Regions from separate parts of the Devosia sp. P2_G7 genome, predicted to be linked through region 1. Evidence: predicted binding sites of a transcription regulator. Region 1 holds the regulator's gene; each other region holds the start of a gene.
The links. The regulator LexA, encoded in region 1, represses DNA repair genes until DNA is damaged. The targets are predictions, from matches to a motif close to TGTTCNNNNTGTGTTCNG.

Region 1 (7,390 bases):
AACTGCCGGGTTGGTGTCCGGCGACACAACGAACCGGCCGCCCGCATCGGCGACCGCGTCGACATCGGCGCGGCTCAACACCGTGCCCGCACCGACCAGGGCGCGACCGTCGAAGGCCTTGGCGGCGTCTTCGATCGAGCGCAGCGCTTCGGGCGAATTGAGTGGGACCTCGATCATGGTGATGCCGGCGAGCACGAGGGCGTCGCAAACTTCGAGGGTTTCGGGAGGCGTGATGCCGCGAAGGATCGCGATGATGTGGCGGTGGTCCATGAACTTCTATGCCTGTCTTGCTGCCTTGAGTCCGGCGAGGGTGGCGTCGGTCGCATCGACGATGCGGGTCCGGGCGCCGAGCCGTTCAAAGCCCATCTGGTACAACCCGCAAAGGCCGACACTGCCGACCAGCGGAATCTCCGCCTCGCCGATCCAGTCGCGCTGGCCCCCGATCTCGGCGCCGATCAACAGGCCCGAGAGGAAACCGGCACACCATGCCGGGCTGCGGCCCGACAGCAGGGAGCCGGCGCGGACCTTGAACAGCGTCGCGGTCAAGCGCTGGGGGCGCTCGAGCCCCTGGTCGAGACCGGCAGCGAAGCCGACATCACGATCTTCGCCCTCGAGCTCACCACCGAGCGAATGGCGCAGCACCGAGTGGGTGCGCAGCAGCTCGAAGATCTCGCCGGTCATAGCGCTGGAGAAGCGCTCCAGCTTGGTGCCGGAAAGCAGCGCCCACTTGCTGTGGGTGCCCGGCATAACCGCGAGGCCGGAGAAGTTGGGGATCAGTGCCGAGAGCCCAAGCAATTGGGTTTCCTCGCCGCGCATCACGTCCTCCGCACCCAGATCGCGGAGGCAGACGCCAGGCAGGATGCGCGGGGTGTGCGGGCCGGCCATGTCGGGCGCAACGGCGCCGGCAGCGATGCGACCGAGTTCGGCGGGGGCGTCGAGATAGGGGGCCTCGATCCAGCCCTGCCGCGCGCCGGCCATGCCGCAGATCAGTACGTCCTCGACGTCATCGGCGACGCCGTTGAGCAGCGAGGTCAGCACATCCGGATATTGCTCGCGGCTGAGACGACCCATGCCGTCCGGCGACGAGCGGGAGAAGGCGATCTCACCGGCGGAATCTATTCCCCATGCCCGCAGATTGGAGGTGCCCCAATCGACGGCGACCCATTCGACCTGTCCTGCCAAAACCCTCTCCCTTGCGCCGCCAGTTTGCCGCGCATCAAGCCATGCCGCTACATCGCAATCGGGAAGGTGGTCCACTCTCCTGGTATGATCGCGAAAGCCGCTTGCAGGCGGCGCTTCAGATCCGATGCGCCACTTGCTGCCAGCGGCGCGGAACGTAACGTCTTTGCCAGCCCAGCCCTAGTGCAATTGTTGTCCGCAGCGTCCGGATTCATAAGAAAAAGGGGCCGGCTGAGGCAGCCGGCCCGGAGACCCGATTGGCGGCAGGTCAGGAGTTCAGTATTTGCGGAGCAGGCCAACCAGGCGACCCTGCACCTTCACCCGGTCGGGCGGGAAGATGCGGGTTTCGTAGGCTGGGTTGGCGGCCTCGAGCGCTACCGAGTTGCCGCGACGGCGCAGCCGCTTCAGCGTCGCCTCCTCGTCATCTACGAGGGCGACGACGATCTCACCGGTCGAAGCCGCCTCCTGTTTCTTGATGAGCACGGTGTCGCCATCGAAAATCCCGGCATCGATCATCGAATCGCCGCGCACTTCCAGGGCATAATGTTCACCCGCACCGAGCATCTCGGGCGGCACCATGATGGAATGGCTGTGGGTCTGGATGGCCTCGATCGGAGTGCCGGCGGCGATTCGGCCCATCACCGGGACGGTGACCGCGCGGTAGGCGTCGGCGTTGGCCACCTGCGCCGCGGGGCGTGCCGGCGGGGTCGCGACCCGGCCAAGATTGCCCTCGATGACGCTCGGCTCGAAGCGCGCCTTGCGGCCGCCGAGCGATGGATTCATCGAGTCCGGTAGCTTGATCACCTCGAGCGCCCGGGCTCGGTTGGGCAGGCGCCGGATGAAGCCGCGCTCCTCGAGCGCAGTGATCAGCCGGTGGATGCCCGACTTGCTGCGAAGATCGAGCGCATCCTTCATCTCGTCGAACGAGGGTGGGATGCCGGATTCTTTCATCCGCTCGTGGATGAACATCAGAAGTTCGTGTTGCTTGCGCGTCAGCATGGCGGCCCCGTGAGCAGAATCGGAACAAAGACTGAACGTATTATACGTGTTCCAGTTATGTTCTGCAATCGGACGATGAATATTGCGTTACGATGGCGCCCCTGGCGCGCCGAAAGAGAGGACGTGTGGCCGCTAAATCCTCTCGACGTCGGGGCCTTGCGTTTCGTTGACCTGCTGTCCACCAGGGCATACCGTCGAGAGATTGGCGTGTCGAACCCGCACACCCCAACCTTCTCAGCTGGAGCTGTGCTCGTTTCCACGGGCCGGTGAACTGGACTGTTTCTGAGGAGGAAAACATGTCTATGAAATCAAGCCGTTATGCCATATCCGCAATGATCCTGGGGATCTTGCTCAGCCCCACCGTGGCGGCCGAAATGACCGATGCGGAATTGGTCGCCAACGCGCTGTCGGCAGCGCCGGTGGCGGTGGGCCAGAATGCCACGGTCGTGAACTTCGATGCTCAGATGCAGATGAAGACGCTCAAGGAGGGAACGAACGGCTTTACCTGCATGCCGGACAACCTGGCTTCGCCCACCAATGATCCAATATGCGTCGATGCCGGAGGCATGGCGTGGTTGACGGCATATAGCGAGAAGAAGGACCCACCCGAGGGTGTGGTCGGTTTCGGCTACATGCTGCAGGGCGAGTCGGCGCCCGACAACATGGATCCGTTCGCGACCGCGCCGCCCGCTGGCCACGAGTGGATGGTCGACGGGCCGCACGTCATGATCTTCAACGTCGCAGACGAGATGCTGGCCGGCTATCCCAAGGAAGAGCATCCCGACCACACCCAGCCCTATGTGATGTGGCCCAACACTCCCTATGCCCACCTGATGATCCCCGTGCACTGACGACGGGATTCACTGGCGCGTGGCGGCGCATTGGTCGACGCGCGCCGCCGCCGGATTATTGCGGCTCGGCGGGTAGGGTAAGCTGCACGCTGAAACCTTTGCCAGGCTGCGATGCGACAGTCAGTTCGCCACCGAGCAGACCCGCGATCTCTTCGACTATGGACAGCCCGAGGCCAGCTCCGGGCTTGTCGCTGTTACCGCGGCTGAAGCGTTTGCGCACTGCCGCCAGCTGCTCGGCGGCGACGCCGTTGCCGGTGTCGGCTACCTGCAGCACCACCACGCCGTCCCCTGTGGTGACGCGAACCGTCGCTTCGGCGTCGGGTCCAGCATAGGCGATGGCGTTCTCGATGAGGTTGCTCAGCAGTTCACCGAGCAGCATCGGGTCGCCGCGGACCAGCGCCGGTCCTTCGCCCTCGAGGCCAAGATCGATGTCGGCGGCATGGGCGCGGACGACATAGTCGCCTGTGCGCTCCCGGGCGAGCTCGAACAGATCGACAACCTGGAACTGCAGCCGATCGGACGCAGCCTCGTCGATCCTGGCGAGGAGCAGCAGTTGCGCGAGGACGCGCTCGGCGTGCACCACCGCGGCGTCGGCGGTGCGGGCCGCCTCCCGTGCCGCGGCAGGGCTATCGGCGCGGAGCGCCAGCGCCAACTGAGTGCGGATGATGGTGAGCGGCGTGCGGAGCTGATGGCTGGCATTGCCGGTGAAATGGCGCAGGGCATCGAGAGCTGACGACAGCCGCGTCATGAACGAGTTGATCGTGTCGACCAGGCCCTGCACCTCGCGGGGAACCTCCTGTTCGATGGGGCTGAGGTCATCGAGGGCCCGCCGCGAGATGGCATCGCGGAGGCGGTAGAGCGGGGCGAGCGAGAAACCGACGGCCAGCCAGAGGATCACCGCGGCGGCGAGGATGAGCAGCGCAAGGCGAATGGCAGAGCGGAGGAGCAGGGTCTGGGTCAACTGCGTGCGGGCGATGGTGGTCTCGGCGACGGTGACCGTGAACGGGATGGCGCTGACGCCGGAGGATGCCGCGCGTCGCAGCACCGCCACGCGGATCGGCTCACCACGGAAGCTGGCGTCCGAATAGGCGATGTCGGCCGTCGCTGCATCAGAGGTCGGCAGGGTCTGATAGCCCGTGATGAAGCCCTCCGGACCGTCGACGCGGTAGAAGACCCGGTCCTGCGCCGCCGAAGTCAGCATCTCCAGGGCGACATAGGGCACGTCGACCTCGAGCGCGCCATCCTCGGTGACGATCACCCGCTCGGCGATGGCGAGGACAGAGCCGGCGAGGACGCGGTCCGAGAGCGAGGTTGCGGTGTCCTTGGCCTCGCGCCAGGTATCGACCACCGCGAGCGCGGCGACAGCCAGCAACGCGATCATCAGCCACAGCAGCAGGCGCCGGCGCAGCGAGTAGGGGCGCACCATCAGTCGGCGATCCGATCGAGGTAATAGCCGAGGCCGCGGGCGACCCGCACGGTGAGCGCATAGGGAGCGAGCCGGCGGCGCAGGCGCGAGATGTATTGTTCGACGGCGTTCTCGCTGAGGTCATCGTCGAAGGCGGCCAGCGATTCAATGATCGATTGCTTGGCGACCACCTTGCCGGCCTTGCGCAGCAGGGTCTCAAGCACGCTGAGTTCGCGCGCCGGCATGTCGAGGGTCTGCCCAAACGCCGAGAGGGTGCGCGACACGGTGTCGAGCTCGATGTTGCCGAAGGCGATGCTCGAGTTGTGCAGCCCGGCCTGCCGGCGCAGCAGCACGCGGATGCGCGCTTCCAGTTCCGACACTTCGAACGGCTTGGTCATGTAATCGTCAGCACCGAGGTCGAGGCCGCGCACCCGCTCGTCGAGGGCGCCGCGAGCGGTGAGGATCAGTACGGAGGAGGCGTTGCGACGGGCCCGCATGCGGCGCAGGACGTCGAGCCCGTCCATTTCGGGCAGGCTGAGGTCGAGCACGACGAGATCGAATGTTTCCGTCGACAGCACGGCATCGGCGGAGATGCCGTCATGAACGACATCCACCGCGTAGCCGGCGACCCGCAGGACGACGGCAAGGCCGTCGGCCAGGGTCCGGTTGTCTTCGACCACTAAGATGCGCATTATTGGCTCCCCGACCGCACGGTAGTTTGACGGCGCGGCGTTGCCCATAGCCCTTGTGGAGCGGGCAGGGGAGCGGGCATGGTCCGGAAATGCTCCGACTTCTCGCCATTCTCGTCCTCGTCGCAACGCCCACCTTCGCCCAGGAGGCGAAGGTCTATCCGGCGCTCGACGATGCGGTCGGCAACCGGACTGTCACGGTTTACTCGTCGCTCGACGAGCCGCTGGCGCGGCCGATGATCGCGGCGTTCCAGGCCGCCAACCGCGACATCGCAGTGGCCTATGAGGACCTGCAGACCGTCGACATCTACGATCGCGTGGTGGCCGAGACCGATGCCGGTGCGCCCACCGCAGATTTCGCGTTCTCCTCGTCGATGGACCTGCAGGTCAAGCTCGCGAACGACGGCTATGCGCAGGAGAGCAGCCTGCCGCTGTCTGCCACGTGGCCGCGCTGGGCCAACTGGCGCAACACGGCCTACGCGCTGACCTATGAGCCGGCGGTGTTCATCTACCACAAGCCGAGCTTTGCCGGATCGAAGCCACCTTCGACGCGGGCGGAGCTGATCCAGTACCTCAAGGCCAATGCGGACACGATCCACGGCCGGATCGGCACTTACGACATCGAGCGATCCGGCGTCGGGTTCATGTTCTTTTCGCGCGACCAGGAGCAGTATTCCGACCTCTGGACGCTTGTCGGGGCCATGGGCGCGGCCGGCGTAAAACTCTACTCGACCACCTCGGCAATCGTCGACCGCGTCGCCGATGGCCGGTTCGTCTTCGGCTACAACATCCTCGGTTCCTACGCCGCCGAGGCTGCCGCCCGGAACCCAGATCTCGGCATCATTCTCCCCGCCGACTACACCATCGTCACGTCGCGCATCGGGCTGGTGCCGAAGGCCTCGGCCAATCCCGATCTCGGCCGGCGGTACCTGGCGTTCTTCATGTCGGCCGAGGGGCAGACGATCATGGCGCAGCAGCTGCAGATCGCGGCGCTCAACCCCAATGTCACCGGCGACAACACCGCCAACGCCATGCAGCAGGCGCTAGGCAACCAGCTCCGCCCGGTGCCTGTCAGCCCCGGGCTGATGGTCTATCTCGACCAGGTGAAACGGGCCCGGCTGATCCGGCGCTGGAACGACGCACTCAGCATCCAATAGGCCGCGACAGGTTCGCGACAGCTTCGTGTGGTCTGGTCCACACTAGCCGAGGCGTAAGAGCGTCCGGCTGAGGAGTCTGGGAGGACCCCGCAGTTTTGATCAGCGTTGCCGCAACCGCGCGGCAGCCCGCGGTGTTTCATCGCGGGGCATTCCCCCCAGGTTGAGATAACGCCGGTCGGCAACGCTTCGACCGCAATGGAGGACAACAAATGAAGCATCTCGTAGCGACTGCCCTGCTGGCCGGCGCCCTGGCGCTGCCCACAGCGGCGTTTGCCGCCGACTACTCGATCATGGCGCCTGCCGCGCCTGGCGGCGGCTGGGACCAGACCGCCCGCTCGATGCAGGAGGCGATGACTGCCGAAGGCATCTCCGGCAACGTCCAGGTTACCAATGTACCCGGCGCCGGCGGCACCATCGGGCTGGCTCAGTTCGTGCAGGAAGCCAATGGCAATCCGTCAAAGCTGATCGTCGGCGGCTACGTGATGGTCGGCGCCATCCTTACCAACAAGGCGCCGGTGACGCTCGATGCGGTGACCCCCATCGCGCGGCTGACCGGCGAGTACGAAGTGATCGTGGTGCCGGCAGCGTCCGATATCCAGACGCTGGCCGATCTTGTCGCCAAGCTGAAAGCCGATCCGGGCGCGGTGTCGTGGGCCGGTGGTTCGGCCGGTGGCACCGACCACATCGCGGCGGGCTTGTTCGCCAAGACCGTCGGCGTTGATCCGAAGTTGGTGAACTACGTCGCCTTCTCGGGCGGTGGTGAAGCGCTCGCCGCAGTGCTCGGCAACCAGGTGACGGTCGGCATCTCCGGCTATGGCGAGTTCCAGTCGCAGGTCGAGGCCGGCGCGCTGCGCGTCATCGGTGTATCGGCGCCTGAGAAGGTGGCGATCATCAACGGCCCGACCTTCAAGGAAGGCGGCGTCGATCTCGTCGTGCAGAACTGGCGCGGCGTGTGGGCTGGTCCCGGCCTCAGTGCCGAGCAGACGACTGCCATTGGCGCCGACATCGAGAAGATGGTGAACTCGGAATCGTGGAAGAAGATCCTCGAGACCAAGGGCTGGAACAACACCTACCTCCCTGCCGACGCGTTCAAGACCCAGCTGGCCACCG
Region 2 (7,390 bases), on a different contig from region 1:
CCATGACCGGCAGGTCGATCTCGGCGTCATCGGGTTTCGAGACCCGCTTGGCGATCGAGAACAGCGGCAGCTGTTCGGAGCCGGCGACGCCGTTCAGCCCGCGGACGATCCACAGCGCCTCGCGGCGGTTTATCCCAAGTGAGCCGAAGGCATCGGCCTCGGCCAGCTTCTCCAGCGTTGCCACCGGGACCCCCGTCCGCACCCAGAGGTCGCGGATCGAGGCATAGCCATCACCGCGGCGGGCGATGATCAGGTTGGCGTGGTCCTGCTTCAGGCCGAGCACCTGCCTCAGGCCCAGCCGGATCGCCTTGGTCGACCAGATGTCGTCGCGCATCTCGGCGTGCTGCTTCATGATCCGCTCGCTCGCCGGGGTGCCGTCCTCCAGCACGTGCAGCCAATCCGAGCGGTTGATGTCGGCTTGCCGCATCTCAACCCCGTGCTCGATGGCATCGCGGACGATCTGCGCCGGCGAGTAAAAGCCCATTGGCTGGCTGTTGAGCAGCGCACATGCGAACACATCGGGGTAGTGGCACTTCATCCAGCACGAGGCATAGACCAAGAGGGCGAACGAGGCGGCGTGGCTTTCGGGGAAGCCATAATCGCCAAAACCCTCGATCTGCGCGAAGCAGCGCCGGGCGAAATCCTCGGCATAGCCGTTGTCCTTCATGCCATTGAGGAACCGGTCCTTGAGCGTATGGATGGTGCCGTTGCGCCGGAACGTCGCCATGGCGCGACGCAGCCGATCGGCTTCGCCCGGGGTGAATCCGGCGGCGACGATGGCGATCTGCATCGCCTGTTCCTGGAACAGCGGAACGCCGTAGGTTCGCTTCATCACCTCGTAGAGGTCGGGTGGCATGGGCTCCACCTTCTCGAGCCCCTGCCGGCGCTTCAGATAGGGATGCACCATGCCGCCCTGGATCGGGCCGGGCCGGACGATGGCGACCTCGATGACGAGATCGTAGAACTCTACCGGCTTCAGCCGCGGCAGCATCGACATCTGCGCCCGGCTTTCGATCTGGAACACGCCGATGGTGTCGGCGCGGTGGGTCATCCGGTAGACCGGCGCCTTGACCACATCGTCGACTTCCTCGGCCATCAGCAGCGGCAGCGTGACATCGCGATCGTAGTGCTGGTGCAGCAACTCGAACGAGCGGCGCAGGCAGGTGAGCATGCCCAGCGCCAGGATATCGACCTTGAGGATGCCGAGCGCGTCGATATCGTCCTTGTCCCACTCGACGATGGTGCGGCTCTCCATCGCCGTTTTCGAAATCGGCACCAGGCTCTCTAGGGAATCGCGGGTGATGACGAAGCCGCCGACATGCTGGCTGAGGTGGCGGGGGAACGATTTCAGCACCGGCACGACGTTGAACATCTGCGTCAGGGTCGGATCGTCAGGATCGAGCCCCAGCATCTTGATGCCCTTGAGGTCGGCGGCGTTGCCCCAGCCCCAATGCAGCTGGTTGAGCGCGCCGATGGTATCGTCGGAAATCCCGAATACCTTGGCGGTCTCGCGGATGGCGCTCTTGGAGCGATAGGAGATGACGGTCGCCGTCAGCCCGGTCCGCTCACCACCGTACTTGCTGTAGACATACTGCATCACCTCTTCGCGCCGCTCGTGCTCGAAATCGACGTCGATATCCGGTGGTTCGTCGCGTTCGGTTGAGAGGAAGCGGCCGAACACCAGCTTGACCTTGGTGGGGTCGACTTCGGTCACTCCCAGGCAATAGCAGACTGCTGAATTGGCGGCCGAGCCGCGCCCCTGGCAGAGGATTTTCAGCTTATGCCGGGCGTAGCGGACAACGTCCTCGACAGTGAGGAAGTAGGATGCGTAGCCTTTGTAGGCGATAAGGCAAAGTTCGCTCCAAAGACTGCGTTTGACCGTATCGGGAACTCCTTCGGGATAGCGATCGCGCGCGCCCTCCCAGGTCAGGCGCTCCAGTGTCTCCTGTGCCGTCTCGCCGTTGCCGATGGTTTCAGTCGGATAGTTGTACTTCAGCTGGTCGAGGCTGAAGCCGATGCGGTTCAGCAGCAGCTGCGTTTGCGCGATGGCATCGGGATGCTCAGAGAACAGCCGGGTCATTTCGGTCGGCGGCTTCAGGTGTCGCTCGGCATTCTGCTGCAGCCGGCGCCCGGCGGTCTCGAGCGTCAGGTGCTCGCGGATGCAGGTCACCACGTCCTGAACGATCTTGCGGTTGGGCTCGTGGTAGAGCACGTCATTGACGGCCAGCATCGGCACGCCGGCGTCCGCTGCCATCGCGGCCAGCCGGTTGAGTCTGGCCCGGTCGGTGCCCTTGAAGGTTGCCGCTGCAGCCAGCCAGACATTGCCCGGACTGAGCTTTGCCAGCCGCTCGAGCACGACGCCGGAATGCTCCCAGCGCGTCTCGTCGCAATGGAGGATCAGCAACTGGCCTTCGATGAAGTCTTCGAGGTCGGAGAAGCGGATGACGCACTTGCCCTTCTCGCTCTCCTTCCCGAGGTTGCCGCGGCTCAGCAGGCGGCAAAGCCGGCCATAGGCCTCACGGTCAGAGGGATAGGCGACGATATCGGGGGTATCATCGGCAAAGCAGAGCCGGACGCCGACGACGTAGCGGAAGTCGGGTGCCTTGTCCTTGAGGTCGCGGTGGGCAACGTAGCCGCGCACCACGCCGGCAAAGCTGTTGCGATCGCAGATCCCGACGCCACTCAGACCCAGCGCGATGGCGGCCGAGACCAGCTCCTCCGGATGCGAACCGCTTCTCAGGAACGAGAAGTTGGACGTCACCATCAGTTCGGCATAGCTGGGGCGGGTCATGCGAAGAACCCGTGCATGAACCAGCGCGGCGCTTCGGCGGCGCCATAGAGCCCGATGCGGAAGATCCAGAACCGCCGGCCGCCGTCATCCTCGATGACGTAGTAGTCGCGGACGGTGGTCAGTGGGTCGAACGCCGCGAGCGCGGAAACGTGTTCCGGCTCCTTTGGCTTCTGTTTGTCCGACTTGGGGTCGTCGCGCGGGTCGCGCTTCTTGCTGCCCCGCTCTGGCGGTTCCAGCACCTCAAGATTCTTGCCCGAACGCCACCACTCGGCCTCGATCCGCTCCGGCCCCGATGCCTTGAGGATGCGGTAGGCGATGCGCCGCCAGATGATCCGCATCGGCGGGCCATGCGGCACCTCCGCTATCACGTTGATCGGCTCTGGATTGGGCAGTAGCCGGAGCGGTCTTCGCAGTTCGGGATCAGGAAGAGCTTCCGGATCTTCCTCGGTTTGAGCGATTACAGGCTCCAGCTTCGCTGCCCGCTCGGGGATGTGGGTGTTGACGAACTTCGAGCGGGTGAGTGCCAGGGGGCCGAGCCGGCTCGTCATGCGATCATATAGTCGGTCGAGGTCCTGCGCCCCATCGCGCACTTCGAACGCCCCGAGCTGGATGCTCTGCACCTCCGACAACGAACTGGCCGCCAGCCGGATCATGTCGATGCCGAAGCCGGCATCGTACTCGCCTTCGAGCCGCTCCGACCGGTGCACGAACAGCTGGGCGATGTGGTTGGGATCTCGCGTTGCCCGGCCGGCATTGATGGTGAGGTTCATCACCTTGTGGTCGACCCGGTAGAGCAGCAGGTGGAAGGTCTGCGCCCCCAGCCCCTCGGACTCGAGGCGCAGGCCGAGCTGGATGGCGAGATCGCGGGCCGTCATCAGCACGTCGTCCATGTAGCCAACGGGTTCGGCGAAGCGGCGCTCGGCATAATATTCGGCGATCGGCAGACGCGGCGTGATCCGCTCTTCGATCCGGCCCAGCGCCTGGTCGAGCCTGAGGATCAGCGATTCCCCGAACCGGGCCTGCAGTGCCCGCCGATCCCGGTCATAGAGCTGCCCGATGGTCTTGAGCCCCATCTGGTTGAGTCCCGAGACCTGCGCCTCTTCGAGCCGCAAGCCGACGATTGGCAGGGTGGCGAGCGCCGCTTCGGTCTCACCCTTGGGAATGACGCTGCCGGGTGAGAAATGCGCCAAGGCCCAGGCCGCCCCAACCGTATCGGCGATGGCGCCAGAGACGGTGAAACCCAGGGTGCGCAGCCGGTTGACCAGCACTTCCAGCATTTTTGCCTCGCCGCCAAACAGGTGGGCGACCCCGGTGATGTCGAGGACCAGGTCACCGTAGGGCGCCGCCGCCGAGTGAACGGCGACAATCGGGCTGGCGTTGGAGTGCCAATCGGCAAAATCGGCGAAGACCTGCTCGATATAGGCCCGGTCGATCTCGCGGACTTCGAGTTCCGGCACCAGCGCGCGAGCGTCCGACAGGTTCTGTCCGGATGTCAGGTTTGCCTTCGCCGCCGCGGCATCCACCGCGGCGAGACGCATGGCGCCCTTCTGCTTCTCCCACAGGGCCAGCGGGCGGGTCGAGCGGGCGAGCGCCGGATCAGCCCGCCTGAGACAGTCGGTCGCCCAGCGTGGTAACGACAGGGCGAGATGGCGGCGCCGTTCGGTGAACAGCAGCTCCGGTGCGGCGTTCGGGTTCGACTGAAACGAAACCATTTTCTGTCCAGTCCACAAGCATGTTCTTGCCTTCGGCTCGTTGCGTCTTGTCGCCGAGCCGGCCTTTTTCGATCTCGATCTGGAAGCGGGGCGGGCCGGGTGCGCGCGGATCGAACGCCACCTCACCGCTCATTGCCGGCGAAACCCGCCAGCGCAGTTTTGCTGCGCTCGCCTCGCGTCCCCGGCCGTAGCGGATGAGGAACGCCGAGGTGCCGGCCGCAGCTGCACGGAGGCTCAATCGGCGCGACACGGTGAAATCGAGTGCCTTGGGGTGACTTGCGAGATCGGCGATGACCCCGGCGACCGCACGGCAGGCAATTGCTTCCTCCATTGCCCAGAGCAGCTCGGTTACGCTCTCGATCCGGCCGATCACCAACCGCGCCGGATCGATGCCGAACTGCTGGAGCCCCGCGCCATAAGGCAGCCCCAGCTCCTGGCCTTCACCTACCAGCTGCAGGTAGAGGATCGCCTGCCGTTCGGTGGTCAGCAGCTGCCGGGCGAGCCCGAAGGCGAAGCCCAGCGCGGCGCCGCTCTGGCGCTGCTCGTCGGCAAACACCTCGTGCAGCAGTCCATTGGGTGCGACGAGCAGCTCCAGCGGATCGGCAAGCTCCGGCTCGTCATTGGCAGCCTTTCCCAGCCCCTCCGCCACCATCGCTGCGCCTTTCGCCAGCAGCGGGCGCTTTTCCAGGGCGGCGATTTTCAGTCGTAGGGCGTCGAGATCGTGGCGTGCGAGGCCCGGCATCTGAGCCTCCCTGTTGTCAGTAATTAGAACAAATAGGGAACACCAGAGTCCGGTCGAGAGTCAAGCAGAAGAGTCAGCACACGCCGTGCTCACATCCTCGCGCTGCGGCACGCGGGCACTTTCGCGATTGGGCGGGAGTGCCTATCTTCCGTCGACCCACCCAAGGACTCCTCCCATGTTCGATGCGCTGCGCTCCATCTTCCAGAGACCCGATGCCACTGTGCTCAGCATGGAGCCGAAGCTGGCGGTGGCGGCGTTGCTGGTGCATCTGGCGGCGATCGACGGCAGTGTCAGCGAGGCCGAGCGGCAGGCGCTCGAGGGCACGCTGATGGATTATTACGGGCTCGGCGAGGACGAGGTGCGCAAGCTGATCGTCGAGGCGACCAAGCGGGACCAGGAATCGGTGGATTTCTACCGCTTCACTTCGGCGCTGAGTTCACTGGACGATAGCGAGAAGATCGAGATCATCCGGATGATGTGGCAGGTGGTGTTCGCCGACAAGCGCAACCACGAGCTCGAGGACAACATGGTATGGCGCATCGCCGAGCTGATCGGGGTGTCGTCGCGCGACCGCACGGTGCTGCGCAACCAGATGGCGCGGGCTTGAACCAGCTCAAAGGACGTTGCCGCTTTCGCGGGAATGACCCGGTGGTTGTCGGTTAGCTGAGGACCGGCGAGGCACTCAGGATGGGCCTCGGCCTTTGCCGGGCAGACGCGTTGGTGCGGGGCGCCTAGCGCTTCCAGGCTTCGAACTTGCCGACATATTCGGGCTCGCTCTTCTCGCAGTCGAAATCCTTTGCCTTCTCGTCGGCGGTTTTGCGGGCGAGGGCGTTGGCGTCGGGGTTGGCGAGGGCGTCGATATAGGCGATGTGGCAGGTGGCGCCGGGGGTGACTTTGGTGACGACCAGCACCTGGCCCTCGGGTTTGCCCTCTTCACCCTGGGTGAAGAAGCGGAGGATGGTGGCGAAGGGCTTGAAGTAGCCTTCGGCGTTGGAGACGCGCCACTCGATCTTGTCGCCCAGGTGGTTGAATGGGTTGAGGGTCTGCTCGGCAGCCTTCTCGGTGGTGGAGGTGAGGCCGTAGGAGACGAACATCCGCAGGTCGCCTTCGGTGACCATGACCGGGATGCCCTTGAGGCCGAGGCAAGCCCACATGGTGCCGAAGTCATCGGACTCGATCACCGTGCAATCGACGTTGAGGTTGAGGTCGGTGTAGCTCGATTCGATCTGCTGGGCGCTGGCCGAGCCGGCCCAACCGATGCAAGCGACATAAAGCGCACTGGCGAAAATGCGTCCGATCACGGCAATACCTCCTCAATACGTCTTGAACACCGCTGGGCTTCGCATGCCACCCGCGCATTCGTATGCCTTGCAATCATGGCCCCGGATAGGCCACAACCCGCCGAAATAGACCTAAGGCAGACCCAATGAACATCGACGCGATCCCGATCGGCAAGAATCCCCCCGACGACCTCAACGTGATCATCGAGGTGCCGCTGGGCGGCGAGCCGATCAAGTACGAGATCGACAAGGCCTCGGGGGCGCTGTTCGTCGACCGGTTCCTCTATACGCCGATGCGCTATCCGGGGAATTACGGCTTCGTGCCGCATACGCTTTGCGGCGACGGCGATCCGCTCGACGTGATCGTGATGAACTCGCGGCCGCTGGTGCCGGGTGCGGTGGTGCGCTGCCGGCCGTTCGGCATCCTGTTCATGGAAGACGATGGCGGCACCGACGAGAAGATCCTCGCCGTGCCGGTGTCGAAGCTGACCAAGATGTATGACGGGATCAACGACATCACCGACATGCAGCCGATCCAGCTGGAGCGGGTGAAGCACTTTTTCACCCACTACAAGGATCTCGAGCCCGGCAAGTGGGCCAAGATCGAAAAGCTCGGCGGCGTCGACGATGCGCGGCGGGTGATTCTCGAATCGATCGAGCGGGCCAAGGCGGCGAAGTAGTGCCGGCGGGTGCGCTGGTAGGCCCGATTGGGCCGCCCCTTGAAACTGTGAAACCGGGTTCACATATATCGGTCAACGGTTGGATCGGGGCGCTGTCCCTCCCGGCGACATGATCCCAGCCTACGAAAGGCGCTCCCCTAACGGGTTGAGCGCCTTTCTCTTTTTCAGCGTGTCGAAGGGTGAGC
Region 3 (7,390 bases), on a different contig from region 1:
GCGGCCGGATGATATCGGCGAGGCGCTCGAGGATATCGACGCGCACCGCGCGGCGACCGGCGACCTTGAAGCCAGCGAGCTCATAGAGCTTGGTGTTCACTTCGGGGTCGATGAGGAACGAGGTACGGCCCGAAAGCACGATCTGCGGGAGGTCGGCGACGCCCGGCTGGCGCACGCCGCCATGCTTCAGCGCATAGAGGATCAGGGCCAGCTCGCGCGGAGCAGGCTTAAGGCTCTGCGGCACGTAGATGTGGTAGGCGCCGAACTTTACACCGAGCTTGCGCAGCTTGCCGCGCACGTCCTGGTCGAGGCCCTTGACCTCTTCGGCCACGGCGCTGCGCGGCAGGATGCCGAGGTTCTCGTAGAGCCGGTAGGCAACGCCGCGGGCCGCGCCCTCCAGGTCGGCCGGGGCTTCCAGCGACAGCACGCTTTCAAGCTGGGTGTTGATCAGGTGGCGGAGCCACAGGTTCAGCCGGTCCTGCACCCGCTCGAGATCGGGGCCGGAGAGGCTCTCGTCGGCGAGGATGAGCAGGCGCGGGGCGAACAGGTTCTCGCCCTCGGCGAGATTGGCGACCACCTGGCCGCGCCAGCGGACATAGCCGTCGGTCGCCAGCACGAACTCTTCGTTCGGGGCGCCGGCGACGCGCTCGGCGCGTTTGGCGATCTCGGGGGCCACGACCTGGGCGGCCGCACCGGCCACGCCCTTGGCGTCGCCGCCTTCGGACCGGGCGAGGGTAAAGCGGAAGCCTTCGATGGAGCCGATCAGGTGACCTTCGAGGCTCACTTCGCCGCGGTCGTTAATTTCAGGCGATACCATATGCTTGTCTCTCAGGTGGCGCATCAGCACCGAAGTGCGACGATCGACAAAACGCTGCGTCAGACGCTCGTGCAGGGCGTCGCTCAAGCGGTCCTCGATGTCCCGGGTCTTTTCGCGCCAATGTGCGGGGTCTTCAAGCCAGTTCTTGCGGTTCGCGACGAAGGTCCACGTGCGGATCTGCTTGATCCGGTTGCTCAGCGTGTCGATGTCGCCTGTCACATTGTCGCAGAACCGCACCTGCTCGGCAATCCAATCGGCGTCGACACGGCCGTGCCGCATCAGGTCGGAATAGATCCGGGTGATGATTTCTCCGTGCTGCGCCGGCGAAATATCGCGGTAATCCGGGATGCCGCAGCACTCCCAGAGCAGCCGCACCGCCGCCTCGCCCTTGGCTGAGGCCCCCGCTTCGTTGCGGGCGACGAACTCCAGCGCGTGCTGGTCGGTGGCGATGGGCACGCGGGTCAGGGCCTTCAGCTTTGGCGTCTGGTCGAGGCTGGCACGCAGGTCCTCGATCGAGCGGAAATCCAGCTCGGCGTTGCGCCATTGCACCACTCGTACCGGCTCGAAATCATGGGTTTCGAGCCGCTTGACCAGTTCTTCGTCGAAATCCGGGGCATTGCCGGTCACCCCGAAGGTGCCGTTGTGCATGTGGCGGCCGGCGCGACCGGCGATCTGGCCGAACTCGGCCGGGGTCAACTGGCGGGTCTGGTGGCCGTCGAATTTGTGGTCGTCGGCGAACGCGACGTGGTGCACGTCGAGGTTGAGCCCCATGCCGATGGCGTCGGTGGCGACGAGGAAATCGACGTCGCCGTTTTGGTACATATCGACCTGGGCATTGCGGGTGCGCGGGCTGAGCGCCCCCATCACCACGGCGGCGCCTCCGCGCTCGCGCCGGATCAGCTCGGCGATGGCGTAGACCTGGGTGGCCGAGAAGGCGACGATGGCCGAGCGCTTGGGCTGGCGCGAGATCTTCTTCGAGCCGGCATAGAGCAGCTCGGAGAAGCGCGGCCGGTGGATGATCTCGGCATCGGGCAGCAGCGCGCGGATCAGCGGCGTCATGGTCGCGGCGCCGAGCAGCAGGGTTTCGCTGATGCCACGGGCATGCAGCAGGCGGTTGGTGAAGACGTGGCCGCGGTCGAAGTCGGTCGCCACCTGGATCTCGTCGATCGCGACGCATTCGACCGGCACGTCGAGCGGCATGGCCTCGACCGTGCACACCCAATAGCGCGCCTTGGCAGGCACGATCCGCTCCTCGCCGGTCACCAGCGCCACGTGCTGGGCACCGATCCTGTCGACCACCTTGTGGTAGACCTCGCGGGCCAAGAGCCGCAGCGGCAGGCCGATCATCCCCGAGCGGTGCGCCAGCATCCGCTCGATGGCGAAGAAGGTCTTGCCAGTGTTGGTGGGCCCAAGGATCGCCTTGAGCGAGGAGGCGGAAGCGGGAGTCATTGCGCCCTATTTAGGTGATCGAACGCCAACAAACGAGTGTCTCGTGGCGGAACAATATCTCCATCCGGTCGCGCGGCACGTTAACCACTGGCACGAACAGGGAACAAACCGGAAAGGAATCGGTTGCGACTCGGAAATCCGCGTTTGTTCCCCACAGCATATGGTAGGTGCGGCATGGGCTGAACCGCTAGGCGCGCGGCTTTCGTATGGCAGTGGGCGATATCCCCGGAGATCCCGTTCAGGAAGGTTGCGAAAGCGTTAATTCCGACGGTTTTCGAGGCAGAATCAGCCAAGTGTGAACGGGGCGTAAAGCCCTAGGCCGCAAAGATTTTTTGCGGTTTCACAGGTCGGAGTCCGGAATGCCGGGGTGTGTCGCGCCGATCTTGGCAAAATAGCCGTTGACCGTGCCGGAATGACACGCAGATTTTGGTAACGCCCCGTTAACCATGATTTCCGCAGCCCGGCCGGCGACCCCGCTTGGAGGCGTGCCGGCACGAGGGACCACGGTCTGTTGCCGGTGGTCCGGGGCGCGGAAATAACGAGCCGTTGGAGGCAGAATGTGGCAACGCGATTGAACGCGTGCTGAGGCAAGGGTTTAGCTGCCGTTCATCGCCGGGGAGCGGCTTTTCGCCTACTCGGTGAGTTCGGTGAGAACCACCGACAGGTCGCCGGCTTCGGTGGTTACCAGTGCGCGGTAGGGGATGTAGTAGCCCGCGGTTTTCAGTGGCGCGAACCAGATCAGGATGCGCTCGTTCTTGGCCAAGTAGGTGGTGATCTCGTTGTTGGTGTAGTGGCCGGAGATCGGGGTGTAGTGGACGCTGCACAGCACCAGCGGACCTTGGTAGCCGGTGCGCTTGGAGGTCGCGCTGTCGTCCTTCACGTATTTCAGGCTGAGGTTGAACCGCTCGACGCCGGTGAAGATCGGCATCTGGCGATTGCACAGTTGCCCGTCGAGCGCCGCGCCCTTCAGCACGAACGGCGCCAGCATGTCGTTGGCGGTGGTGAGGTGCTTCCGCTCGATCGCCACCCGGTCGATATTGTTGACGATCGGCGGGGCGACAATGAACGAGGCGACGGTGCCGCCGGCATAGGTGATGGCGGAGGTGAAATCCTCGCCGCCGGCGCGGGTCAAGAGGTCGAACTTCTGTGACCGGAGGCCCTTGTCGCCAGAGCTGCCTGTCGAGGTGGCCTTGGCGGAGCCGCTCGCCACCAGCTGCGCCAACCCGGTAATCTTGGCGTCGAGCACCAGCGAATAGGCCGAGCCGTCATCGGTGAGGTTGATACGGACATTGGCGACATGCGTGCCGCCCATCGTCACCATATACTCGGCGCGCGCCTTGATCTCGGCGGCAGCGACGGGCAGGGACAGCAGCCCCAGACCGAGGGCGGCAAATCGCAATGCTTGGCGGAAACCGGCGCTCAACACGGGAACGGACCTCTGACGGCGTCGCCAACTAAAGCGAATCAATATCGCGGCCAAAATGCCGAGGGAACGCCGGACTGGCAAGGCGTTCGGCGTTCACAAGCTTGACGAGAGGGGCCTAGTTCTCTATGGAGGCCCCGCAATCAAGAACAGACTCCAGCCCGTTGCGAGGGGAATAATCCCCCGCCGAGGGCCTTTTGACAGGATAACACTATGGCTCGCCGCTGCGAACTCACCGGTAAGGGCGTGATGACCGGAAACAAGGTGAGCCACGCGCTCAACCGTACCCGTCGCCGCTTCCTCCCCAATCTCCTCAACGTTTCGCTTCTGTCGGATACGCTCGGCCGCGCGGTCAAGCTGCGCATCTCGGCGAACGCGCTGCGCACCGTCGAGCACCGCGGGGGCCTCGATGCCTTCCTGCTGAAGGCCAACGATGCCGAGCTGTCGCCGGTGGCGCTGGCCGTCAAGAAGGAAGTGCGCGCCGCTCTCGCAACGGCGTAAGCAGCTTCCAACAGAATTTCGGCCGCGCGCTCCCCGACGGGAACGCGCGGTTTCGTTTTTCCGCCCCGGTCTGATGCCGGCCAGCGGGTTACATAGAGGTGCAGGATATGCTCGCTCGTTTCGTTGCGGCGATTGCCGCCATGGTCGTGGTCGTCACCGCGTCCAATATTCTCGTGCAATACCCGGTGCAGGCCGATCTCGGCCCGATCCATCTGGGCGACCTGCTCACCTGGGGTGCTTTCACCTACCCCTTCGCTTTCCTCGTCACGGACCTCACCAACCGGCATGACGGTCCTAACCGGGCCCGCATGGTGGTGGTGGTCGGCTTCGTCGTGGCGCTGGTGCTGTCGGTGTTCCTCGCGACGCCGCGTATCGCCATTGCTTCGGCCTCGGCGTTCCTCATCGGGCAGCTGCTCGATATCTCGGTGTTCTCGCGTTTGCGGGCCAGCCGCGCCTGGTTCCTGCCGCCGCTCGCCGCTTCGCTGTTCGGCTCGCTGCTCGATACGGCGATCTTCTTCACCATCGCCTTCGCGCCGGCGCTCGGCTTTGTCGATGGTCTGTTCGGCATGTCGGACGGCTCGCTCGGCTTCGGCGCACCATGGCTCGGCATCGGTTCCGAAGTGCCGCTATGGTTCTCGCTGGCGACCGGCGACTTCCTGGTGAAGTTCCTTGCGGCGCTGCTGCTCCTGGCGCCCTACCGGATGCTGATGGGCAAGCTGATGCCGCTGCCGCCGCTGAAAGCAGCGGCCTAGGCCGGCCAGCGGCTCAAGTGTTCGTGGACGATCCACCAGCGGTCGCCCACGCGCCGCAGCACCGTGGTGCCGCGGCCTGAGCCCGAGTCTTGCTTGCCGTCGACCGTGATCTCCCAGTTGAAGCGGTAGATGCAGGCAGCGGCGCTGTCGCCCTCGGCGATCCACTCGAGCTCGTCGAGCCAGTAGTGTTCGTTGGGTCCCATCACCTGCCACGTCGCCTCGAACGCCGCGCGGATGGCGGCGATGCCGCTATGGGTGCCGTTCGAGAACCAGAACGTGGCGTCGGGCGCAATGAGGTCGATCAGGAGATCGAAATCCTGGCGGTTGATGCGGTCTTCGTAAGCCTTGAGCACGTCCCTGGCCGACATCGCATCCTCCTCAGTCCGGCAGGCTGAACTCGAGGAGCAGGTTGCGCTCCCAATCATTGAAGTTGTTGTCTGAGACCAGAGTGATGCGGGTCGAGCCGTCCGGCGCGGCGTGGACGGCAAGCGCTTCCATGTTGTCGATGTCGCCGCCGGCGGCGTGCAGCAGTACTTCGCCCTTCATGTGGGCGCCGGCCTTCACCTCTGCCGCGGGAATGCGGACGAGCCGCATCTGGAAGGCGAGGAGGGCAACGCCGCGCTCGAGTACCAGCAGATCGCCGTTGGGCATGAAGGCGCAGTCGGTCGGGTTGGTGCCGTCGCCGGAGATATAGCTCAGCGGGCCCTTGTCGTTCTGACCCAGCAGGTAGGCCGAGTGCTGGCCGTCATCGTCGATGATGCCTTCGGTCAAGAGCAGGGTCGAACCGGCGATCGGCGAGGTGTCCGGGGCGATGCAGACCGCCTCCAGCGTCTCGTTGGTGCGGGTATCGCTCAGCCACTTGGGGATGGTCACTTCGCGGGCGGCGCCCTGCGGGATGCCGTCGACCAGGGTGAAATCGGCGACGCGCGTGAGATTCTCGAAGCCGACGCGCACGGCGCTCGGCTTGCCCTCGCGGTTGATCACCGCCAGCGCCTCGGCGTCGCGCGTATAGGCGCGGGGCAGCTCGGTGCCCTTGGAGTTCTGGATCGGCTCGACCTTGACGCCGATCAGCCCCATCGGCCGCGCCGCCTCGTCATAGAGCAGTTGGCCGGAAACGAAGTTGCCGCGGTCGGACACCATCACCAGCCGCCCGTCGGGGCCGGTGACGCCGAGACCGGAAAGACCGCCGAAGGTGTCGGTCTGGCTCTGCATCTCGATGCCGCCGCGCCAGATAACGCCTTGCACGCGCTGGCCGATGCCGGCCCCCATAAAGGTCGAGAGCGGCACCGAGGTGACGGTCTCCTCGTCGGCGCGGGCGCCCAGCCCGGCCGCTGCCAGCAGTGCGGCGCCTGCGCTTGCGATCAGCAGTGCCGCTCCGGCGAGACGCGAGGCACGCCGTGAGCTGGTCATCCGTATCGGCTCTTGCGGAAGGCCCCGGGCGGTTCTTCGTCGAACAGCGAGGCGAGCTCGTCGGTCAGGGCTCCTGCCAGCTCCTCGGCGTCAAGCAGCGTGACGGCGCGGCGATAGTAGCGAGTGACATCGTGGCCGATACCGACCGCCACCAGCTGCACGGCGGAGCGGGTCTCGATGTCTTCGATCACCTGGCGCAAGTGGGCCTCGAGATAGTTGCCGGCGTTGACGCTCTGGGTCGAATCATCGACCGGCGCACCGTCCGAGATCACCATCAGGATGCGGCGATTTTCGGTCCGCCCGAGCAGGCGCTTATGCGCCCACTGCAGCGCTTCGCCGTCGATGTTCTCCTTCAGGAGCCCCTCGCGCATCATCAGGCCGAGATTGCGCCGCGCGTGCCGCCAGGGCTCGTCGGCCGCCTTGTAGATGATGTGGCGGATGTCGTTGACGCGGCCGGGATTGGGCGGGCGCCCGGCCTCGAGCCAGGCCTCACGCGACTTGCCGCCCTTCCAGGCGCGGGTGGTGAAGCCGAGGATCTCGACCTTCACGCCGCAACGCTCGAGCGTGCGGGCGAGGATGTCGCCGCAGATCGCCGCGATGGTGATCGGGCGGCCGCGCATTGAGCCGGAATTGTCGAGCAGGAGCGTCACCACGGTGTCGCGGAAATCGGTGTCGCGCTCAACCTTGAAGCTCAGCGCCTGCAGCGGGTCGGTGACCACGCGGGTGAGGCGCGCCGTATCGAGCAGGCCTTCCTCGAGGTCGAACTCCCAGCTGCGGTTCTGTTGCGCCATCAGCCGCCGCTGCAGCTTGTTGGCAAGCCGCGCCACGGCGCCGGCGAGGTTCTCGAGCTGCTTGTCGAGCAGGGCACGCAGCTGATCCAGCTCCTCCGGCGGGCAGAGGTCCTGGGCCCGGACGATCTCGTCGAACTTCTGGGTGAAGATCTTGTAGTTGAAGACGTTCTGGAACTCTTTGGCGTTGGCGCCGGGCGGCGGCGGATTGGGCTGATCCTCGCCCGATTCCGAGCTGTCGTCCTCGTCG
Region 4 (7,390 bases), on a different contig from region 1:
AGCGCGCCCGCGTCACCGAGGTTGGCGAGCGGCACTACGACATCGGCAACGATCTCTACGCGGCGATGCTCGACAAGCGGATGATCTACTCGTGCGGCTACTGGGCCGAGGCGACGACGCTGGACGCGGCGCAGGAAGCCAAGCTCGACCTGATCTGCAAGAAGGTCGGGCTGCAGCCCGGCATGAAAGTGCTGGATATCGGCTCAGGCTGGGGCGGGTTCCTGAAATTCGCGGCCGAGCGCTACGGCATCGAGGGCGTCGGCATCACCATCAGTAAAGAGCAGGCAGCCTATGCCGAGGCGACCAAGGGCGCCCTGCCGATCGAGACCCGGCTGATGGACTACATGGCGCTCGAGGGGCAGTTCGATCGGGTGATCTCGATCGGCATGTTCGAGCATGTGGGCTACAAGAACTACGACGCCTATTTCCGTAAGGTGCGGTCGCTGCTCGTGCCCGACGGGCTGTTCCTGCTGCACACCATCGGCAACAATTTCACCTCGACCCACGGCGACCCGTGGACCGAGAAATACATCTTCCCCAACGGCATACTGCCCTCGATCAAGCAGATCGCGGCCGCCAGCGAGCGGGTGTTCGTGATGGAGGACTGGCACAATTTCGGTGCCGACTACGACAGGACGCTGATGGCCTGGTGGGCCAATTTCGATGCGGCGTGGCCCAGCCTCAAGGACAAGTACGGCGACCGCTTCTGGCGGATGTGGCGGTTCTACCTGCACGTGTTCGCGGCGATGTTCCGGGCCCGCAACATCCATCTGTGGCAGCTGGTGCTGAGCCCGGACGGCATTCCGGGCGGCTACCGCCGGATCTCTTGAGGCGGCGGAATAAACTCGAATCTTGGGTGTTGTTCCTGTTAGCCGACCGGTTGCGGCGGCGAGGGGAGCATGGCCCAGGAGATCCATATGCCATTCAAATATCTGACGAAAAGCTTGACGATTCTGGCCGGCGCGACGCTCGTCGCCAGCATGCTGGCAGCCGCGCCGGTCTACGCCGTCGATGGTGGCGGTAGTGGCGGCGGCGGGAACAGCGGTGGCGGTGGTGGCGGCAGCGATGGCACCTCGGAAGTGGTGCGCGTTCCGTCGCTCGACGACGCCCGGGTGCTGATCCGCGCCAAGAAGTGGAAATCGGCGGTCAGCATGCTCAAGCAGATCGTCCGCGCCGATCCAGGCAGTGCCGAAGCCAACAACCTGCTCGGCTACTCGCTGCGCAAGACCGGCGACTACAAGAACGCCCAGGGCTTCTATCTCAAGGCGTTGAAGCTCAGCCCCGGCCACAAGGGGGCGCACGAATATCTGGGCGAGCTCTATGTCGAGGTCGGCCAGATGAAGAAGGCCCAGCAGATGCTGGCGCAACTCGAAAAGCTGTGCGGCAACAAGACCTGCGAGGAATACGAGGACCTCGCGAAATTCATCGCCGCCAAGAGCTGACGACCATGCCTCCGCCGTGACAAGGCGGAGGCCCTACCCCAGGGCCAGGTTCAATCGATAACTCAGGGCTTCGGCCAAATGCGGGCGCGCGACCTTTTCGGCGCCCGCGAGGTCTGCGAGCGTTCGCGCCACCTTCAGCACGCGGTGGTAGGCACGGGCCGAAAGGTTGAAACGTTCGGCGGCCTGCAGGAGGAGGGTCTGGCTATCCTTGTCGGGGTCGACCAGCTTTTCGATCAGTGACGGGCCGGCCGCGGCGTTGGTGAAGACGTCGGGATGGCCGGCTTCAAGATAGCGCTGGCGCTGGCGTTCACGGGCTTTCTCGACGCGCGCGGCGACGGCAGCGGAGGGTTCGGCAGTCGCCGGGCCGATCATGTCGGCGGCGGAGACGGCGGGGACGTCGATGCGCAGGTCGATGCGATCGAGGAAGGGGCCGGAGACGCGGCCCTGGTAGTCGAGCGCGCAGCGGTCGCCGCGCTTGCAGGTGTGGCCGGGCGTGCCGGCGAGCCCGCATTTGCAGGGGTTCATCGCGGCCACGAGCTGGAAGCGGGCGGGGAAACTGACATGCGCGTTGGCGCGGGCGATCACGGTCTCGCCTGCTTCAAGCGGCTGGCGCAGACTGTCGAGTACCGATGGCGAGAATTCAGGCAGCTCATCGAGAAACAGCACGCCGTTATGGGCGAGGCTCGCTTCGCCCGGACGCACCCGCAGGCCACCGCCGACCAGCGCTGCCATCGAGGCGGAATGGTGCGGGGCGCGGAACGGGCGGCGATCGGACAGGGCACCGCCGGCCAGTTCGCCAGCGATCGACTGGATCATCGACACATCAAGCAGCTCGCGCGGGTTGAGCGGCGGCAGGATCGAGGGTAGCCGGGCCGCCAGCATGGACTTGCCGGCACCGGGCGGCCCGATCATCAGCAGGTTATGGCCACCGGCCGCCGCCACTTCGAGGGCGCGGCGGGCGACTTCCTGGCCGCGGACTTCGGACAGGTCCGGGAGACCTGTTGCGTCGGTTTGCCGCCGCGGCACCGGCCGGGTGCAAAGCTGGAAGCCGCCGAGGTGGTTGACCAGCGCCAGGAGCGTCTGCGGCGCGACGATTTCCAGGTCGTCGCCTGCCCACGCCGCCTCGGGCCCCGCGCTTTCAGCACAGATGATGCCCATGTCGCGCGACAGCGCGGCGATCGCCGCAGGCAGCACCCCGGCGGTCGGCGCCAGCCGGCCATCTAGGCCGAGTTCACCCAGCGCCAGATAACCCTCCAGCGCGTCGGACGGGATGGCGCCGATGGCCGCCATCAGCCCGAGCGCGATCGGCAGGTCGTAGTGGCTGCCCTCCTTGGGGAGATCGGCCGGCGCGAGATTCACGGTAATGCGTTTGGGCGGCAGGCTGAGGCCGGAAGCATAAAGCGCGGCGCGCACCCGCTCGCCGGATTCCTTCACCGCCTTGTCAGGCAAACCGACGAGAAAGAAGTTCGGAAGCCCCGGCGCGATCTGCACCTGGACGTCAACCGGCACCGCCTCGATACCCTGAAACGCTACGGTCGCGACCCGCGTGACCATCACTACGCCCCCAACTATCCCCACGCCGAACGCTATCAGGAGAATTACGGATGGTGCAAGAACATTACGGGAACAGCACATCGGAACAACAATAACCGCCGGCGCATTCAGCTTGCCGTCGTCCTGCTCAGCACGTAGCGCCGATGCCGGATAAGCTCACCGCGGGAGCGAGACCTGGGCTCGACTGTATCCATGCCACGTTGCCGCTCCGGCTATTGTGTGCGATCGACGCCGTACCAGATCTGCCGGGCCACCCGGTTGAGCGGCGCGGTGATCCGCCATTTGGAGGTTCGGTTGACGCGCTTCGCCAGCCCGGCCATGTCTGGAACACGTCCGTGCAGGATCTTGACGCCGCCGCCGATCGCGCCCGGATAAGGCAGCCGATAATTGTAGGCCATGGGCAGCACTGCGAAGCGGATATCGGTGTGGTAGAGCGCGTGGCGGAACGGCTGCTGATCCTGCTTGAGGCCTGTCTCGGTATGCCGCGCTGACCAGAAATCGAGGAAAGCATCGGTTTCGGCATCCTTGCGCAGCGCCACCAATCCGGAATTCAGCTTGGGGAACGATATCGGGATGCCGTCATCGTCCGACACTCCGCCCCGCTGCTGCAGCTCGACGGTCCAGAAGGGCGTTACGGCCGCCGCCAGCGGGAAGCGATCGAGGATCGTGAACAACTCGGGGACCGGATCGCAGACGAAGGTGTCGGTGTCAATGAACACCGTTCGGGCGAACGGACTGTGTCGCATTGCCCACATCTTGAGCGACTTGACGTGCATGCCTGGGGGCGGCGCGATCTGGATGTCGAACAAGTGCTGCGGCATGGGCTTGTCGGCAACAATCGCCACTGCAGCCTGAGGCATCACCGCCTTGATGCTTGCCGCGGAGCGTTCGGCTTCGATGAGCCAACGGTCGCCCCTGGCGCAGTAGAGAAATCCCTGGTCGGACATGTGCACTTCCGCCGGCCTACATCTGAACGTGATTTCTGATCAGCCCCGGCGCGAAGTAGGCGACGATTTCGGCGCCGTAGATCACCAGCGCGTAGCCAGCTCCAAAAACGAACGAGCCGCTTGCCGTGAGCGGATCGAGACCCAGCGGGCGGGCACGTGACGCGATCGTCTGCCCGTTCCTGCCGATGGTACGCACCAGCCGTACGGCGCCGCCGAGCGGGCTGGCGTGCAGCCAGCCCAGCGGTCGCTTGTGCCGCCGCCAGTAGACATTGTCGTAGCCCTGGCAGACGGCACGGATGAACGCATGCCGCAGTCCTTCGGGCGCAGGGTGGCTGACAGTCGCATCGGCCGCCCGCCAGATCTGTATGCCGTCGGCCTTGAGACGGCCCGCCAGCTCGACGCATTGCCCGCGATAGCTGCCGGCGCGGCGGAAGCCGTAGCGCTCGAGGATCTCGCGCTTGAAGGCGACGTTGTTGGCGTAGAAATGTCCGGTCGGGCTGACGCCGGTGTGCTTGGGGTTGGGTTCGAAGAACCAGAAGCCCGAGAACAGGCGGTCGAGCAGCGTGTCCCTTGCAAGGTAGGTGTGGCCGCCGACCACCTGCACGTCATCCCGATCCACCGCCCCCAGCATGTGGCCGAGCCAGCCGGCATCCGGGATGACGTCGCTATCGAGGAAGACGACCGTATCGGCGGTGGCCGAGGCCGCGCCAAGGTTCTTCTGCTCGAAATAATGCAACCCGGGGGCTGCGATGTAGCGGATATCGCCGGGCCAGTTTGCCGGGTCGAGTTCTTGATCGACGGTTGAGCGCGGCACGGCGACGTCGATCTCGCCCGGATCATAGGCGACGAGCAGCTCGAACCGGGTGTTGTGCGACCGGGCGTAGTCCCTGGCTTGCTCACCGAGCCTCGACAGCATCTGGCGTGCCCGGTCGACATCGGACAGCAGCGGGTTTTCCCACTCGATCACGATTGAAGCAGTTGATGGCAATTTTGGCCCCCCGACCGATTGCCATCAGAAGCTATCAAACTGTCCGGCGCAGCGCGAGTCCCGCGTTAACCATGCTGGAATAACAAAGGGTTAGCGCAAGGTTTCGTTAAGCGCGCCATGTTGATTCAAAGGCTTCCGATCTCTGTCCGAAAGCCAGACGACCAGCATGCTTGCCGCCGCCCGCCCCGCGTTTCCGTTCGCCAAATCCCTGCTGCTGGTCGGGCTAACCCTGCTGCTTGCCGCCTGCGGGCGCTCGCCTACGCATGACTATCGCGGCATCCCCGGCGACAACGATCCGCATGACGGGGTGCGACGGGCCTGGGGCCTGCCGATCCAGGGGCTGGATGTGGCGCGCTACCAGGGCCGCGTCGATTTCAACGCGGCGCGGGGTGGCGGGGTGCACTTCGTCTACATCAAGTCGACCGAGGGCAAGGACTATATCGACCCCAATTTCTACGATAACTGGCGCGGCGCCCAGGCGGCCGGCCTGGCGCGTGGCGCCTATCATTTCATGACCTGGTGCAGCCTCGCCTCGCAGCAGGCCGCGTGGTTCAAGCGCATGGTGCCGAACGATCCGGACGCGCTGCCGCCGGTGCTCGATCTCGAGTGGAACAACCACTCGAGCTGCAAGAACAAGTTCAACCGCGAGGACGTGCTGGAGAAGGTTCGCGTAATGCTCGCCGAGATGGAGCGGCACACCGGCAAGGTGCCGATCATCTATACCGACATGAACTTCTACAGCGACATCCTCGCCGGCGAGCACTTCGATTCCTCGTTCTGGTTGCGCTCGACTGCCGCCGAACCCCACACCAAGTATGGCGACGAGCCGTGGCTGTTCTGGCAGTGGACGCAGACCGGCACGATGTCGGGCGTGCGCACCGAGGTCGACCGCAACGCGTTCTACGGCAGCGAGGGCGACTGGGTGACGTTCCTGCTCACCGGTTGCGACCCGCGTACTGTCGACCGGCTGGGCCCGCAGGGACGCTGCCAAAGCCACAAGTAACGGTGCGTGAGTGCTTGGCGGCCTTGTCAGTATTTCGCCTTGGTTCTAGCCTCACGTAGTGATTTGCCGGCGGAGTCGGCGCGAAACAATGGAAGGGGATACGCTATGGCCAAGGGTCAGCTGAAATCCAACAAGGAAGCCAAGAAGCCCAAGAAGGAAAAGCCGAAAGTGCTGGCGACGGCCGGGATGACCCCCGCCACTGCCGCTCCGGCGAAAAAGAAGTAATCGGGCTGATCGATCATTGTTCAAGGGCCGTGGCATCGCCGCGGCCCTTCGCTATTTGATCAAGGCGCCGGGGTGATGTTCCACCACTCCTCGAGCACGCCGCAGAGCAGGCCCGCTGGGCCGCCCGGCGCTGCAAAGGTGAGACGGAAGACGCCATCGACCTCGCGATGCACGCCCTTCTTCAAATCGGTGAAAGCGGCGTGCCAGTGGGCATAGGCCATCGGTCCATCCACCGCCCACAGGCTGAACGAGAATTCGATGTCACGCTGCCGCGCAACGACATCGGTGTCCCAGTAGGCGCGGATACCGGCGTGGCCGGCGAAGGGCGGCCTGAAGCGGGTCTCGTGATAGAGCCCGTCAGGCGTGAACAGTGAGACGATCAGCGCGGTGTCCTGCGTCACCCACGCCTGCTGGTAGAGTGCGAGCCAGGCAACCGCTTGCTCCGGCGTAACGCCGAGATCAGCCACCGAGCACACCGCTCTGCTTTACCCCATCCAGCAGGAACTGCACGGCGAGCGCCGCGAGCAGCACCCCGACGACGCGGCTGACCACGGCGAGGCCGGTAATGCCGAGCAGCCGCTGGATCGGGATAGCGACGAGCATCACCAGGTAGCAGAGCAGCAGGATCGCCAGTAGCGCCACGACCACGATGAACCAGGCAAGATTGAAGCCGCCGCCGGTGCCGGTGGTCAGAAGGATCACCGCGCTGATGGCGCCGGGACCGGCGAGCAGCGGCGTCGCCAGCGGGAACACCGAGATATCGGAGCGGTGCTGCGCTTCGTTTTCTTCCTCGGGTGTCGTGCCGGTGCCGCCCGAGTGGCGGGCGAACACCATGTCGATCGAGATCAGCAGCAAGAGGATGCCGCCGGCGATGCGCAGCGCCGGCAACGTGATGCCGAACAAGCGCAGCAGCACCTCGCCGAATACCGCGAAGAACAGGAGGATCACGCCGGCGATGACGGTGCCGCGCAGCGCCATCGAGCGCCGCTCAGCCTGGGTGTTCTTCTGTGTCAGCGCCGCATAGACGACGAGCAGATCCGCCGGCCCAAGGGTGGCGAAGAACGTGGTCAGGGCGAGGAGAAGCGTATCGACGGGCATGGCGGGACAATGGCCGAGGCCGGGCCGAAAGGCGAGAGGGCGCGAAGGATTTCACCCGGTCGCGCAAGACCTCCGCAAATCAGCCGCAAAGCCGCCCGACTGAACAGCGGCTGCCATGACCATTACCCTCGAC

Region 2: AC1DWU_RS03055 (ImuA family protein) is a predicted target of LexA. The motif match lies at 5,270-5,287, and genes of this name have one in related genera.
Region 3: AC1DWU_RS00220 (helicase-related protein) is a predicted target of LexA. The motif match lies at 2,355-2,372, and genes of this name have one in related genera.
Region 4: AC1DWU_RS19675 (YifB family Mg chelatase-like AAA ATPase) is a predicted target of LexA. The motif match lies at 3,054-3,071, and genes of this name have one in related genera.

The regions. Positions count from the first base shown of each region.
Region 1 covers NZ_JBFUFI010000003.1:311,707-319,096, reverse strand. Annotated here, with positions in the region: gene AC1DWU_RS07755 (2-dehydro-3-deoxy-6-phosphogalactonate aldolase) at 1-270, opposite strand, end outside; gene AC1DWU_RS07750 (2-dehydro-3-deoxygalactonokinase) at 277-1,182, opposite strand; gene lexA (transcriptional repressor LexA) at 1,456-2,178, opposite strand; gene AC1DWU_RS07740 (hypothetical protein) at 2,475-3,029, shown strand; gene AC1DWU_RS07735 (sensor histidine kinase) at 3,085-4,455, opposite strand; gene AC1DWU_RS07730 (response regulator) at 4,455-5,126, opposite strand; gene AC1DWU_RS07725 (ABC transporter substrate-binding protein) at 5,216-6,280, shown strand; gene AC1DWU_RS07720 (Bug family tripartite tricarboxylate transporter substrate binding protein) at 6,490-7,390, shown strand, end outside.
Region 2 covers NZ_JBFUFI010000001.1:587,839-595,228, reverse strand. Annotated here, with positions in the region: gene AC1DWU_RS03065 (error-prone DNA polymerase) at 1-2,791, opposite strand, end outside; gene AC1DWU_RS03060 (Y-family DNA polymerase) at 2,788-4,503, opposite strand; gene AC1DWU_RS03055 (ImuA family protein) at 4,388-5,245, opposite strand; gene AC1DWU_RS03050 (tellurite resistance TerB family protein) at 5,421-5,852, shown strand; gene AC1DWU_RS03045 (hypothetical protein) at 5,977-6,546, opposite strand; gene ppa (inorganic diphosphatase) at 6,672-7,205, shown strand.
Region 3 covers NZ_JBFUFI010000001.1:30,595-37,984, reverse strand. Annotated here, with positions in the region: gene AC1DWU_RS00220 (helicase-related protein) at 1-2,266, opposite strand, end outside; gene AC1DWU_RS00215 (DUF3108 domain-containing protein) at 2,898-3,689, opposite strand; gene rpmB (50S ribosomal protein L28) at 3,903-4,190, shown strand; gene AC1DWU_RS00205 (queuosine precursor transporter) at 4,298-4,942, shown strand; gene AC1DWU_RS00200 (YybH family protein) at 4,939-5,310, opposite strand; gene AC1DWU_RS00195 (esterase-like activity of phytase family protein) at 5,321-6,352, opposite strand; gene cobT (cobaltochelatase subunit CobT) at 6,349-7,390, opposite strand, start outside.
Region 4 covers NZ_JBFUFI010000013.1:144,493-151,882, forward strand. Annotated here, with positions in the region: gene cfa (cyclopropane fatty acyl phospholipid synthase) at 1-830, shown strand, start outside; gene AC1DWU_RS19670 (tetratricopeptide repeat protein) at 918-1,442, shown strand; gene AC1DWU_RS19675 (YifB family Mg chelatase-like AAA ATPase) at 1,476-2,996, opposite strand; gene AC1DWU_RS19680 (glycosyltransferase family protein) at 3,209-3,943, opposite strand; gene AC1DWU_RS19685 (glycosyltransferase) at 3,960-4,931, opposite strand; gene AC1DWU_RS19690 (GH25 family lysozyme) at 5,098-5,934, shown strand; gene AC1DWU_RS19695 (nuclear transport factor 2 family protein) at 6,219-6,626, opposite strand; gene AC1DWU_RS19700 (MarC family protein) at 6,619-7,257, opposite strand; gene AC1DWU_RS19705 (DUF930 domain-containing protein) at 7,373-7,390, shown strand, end outside.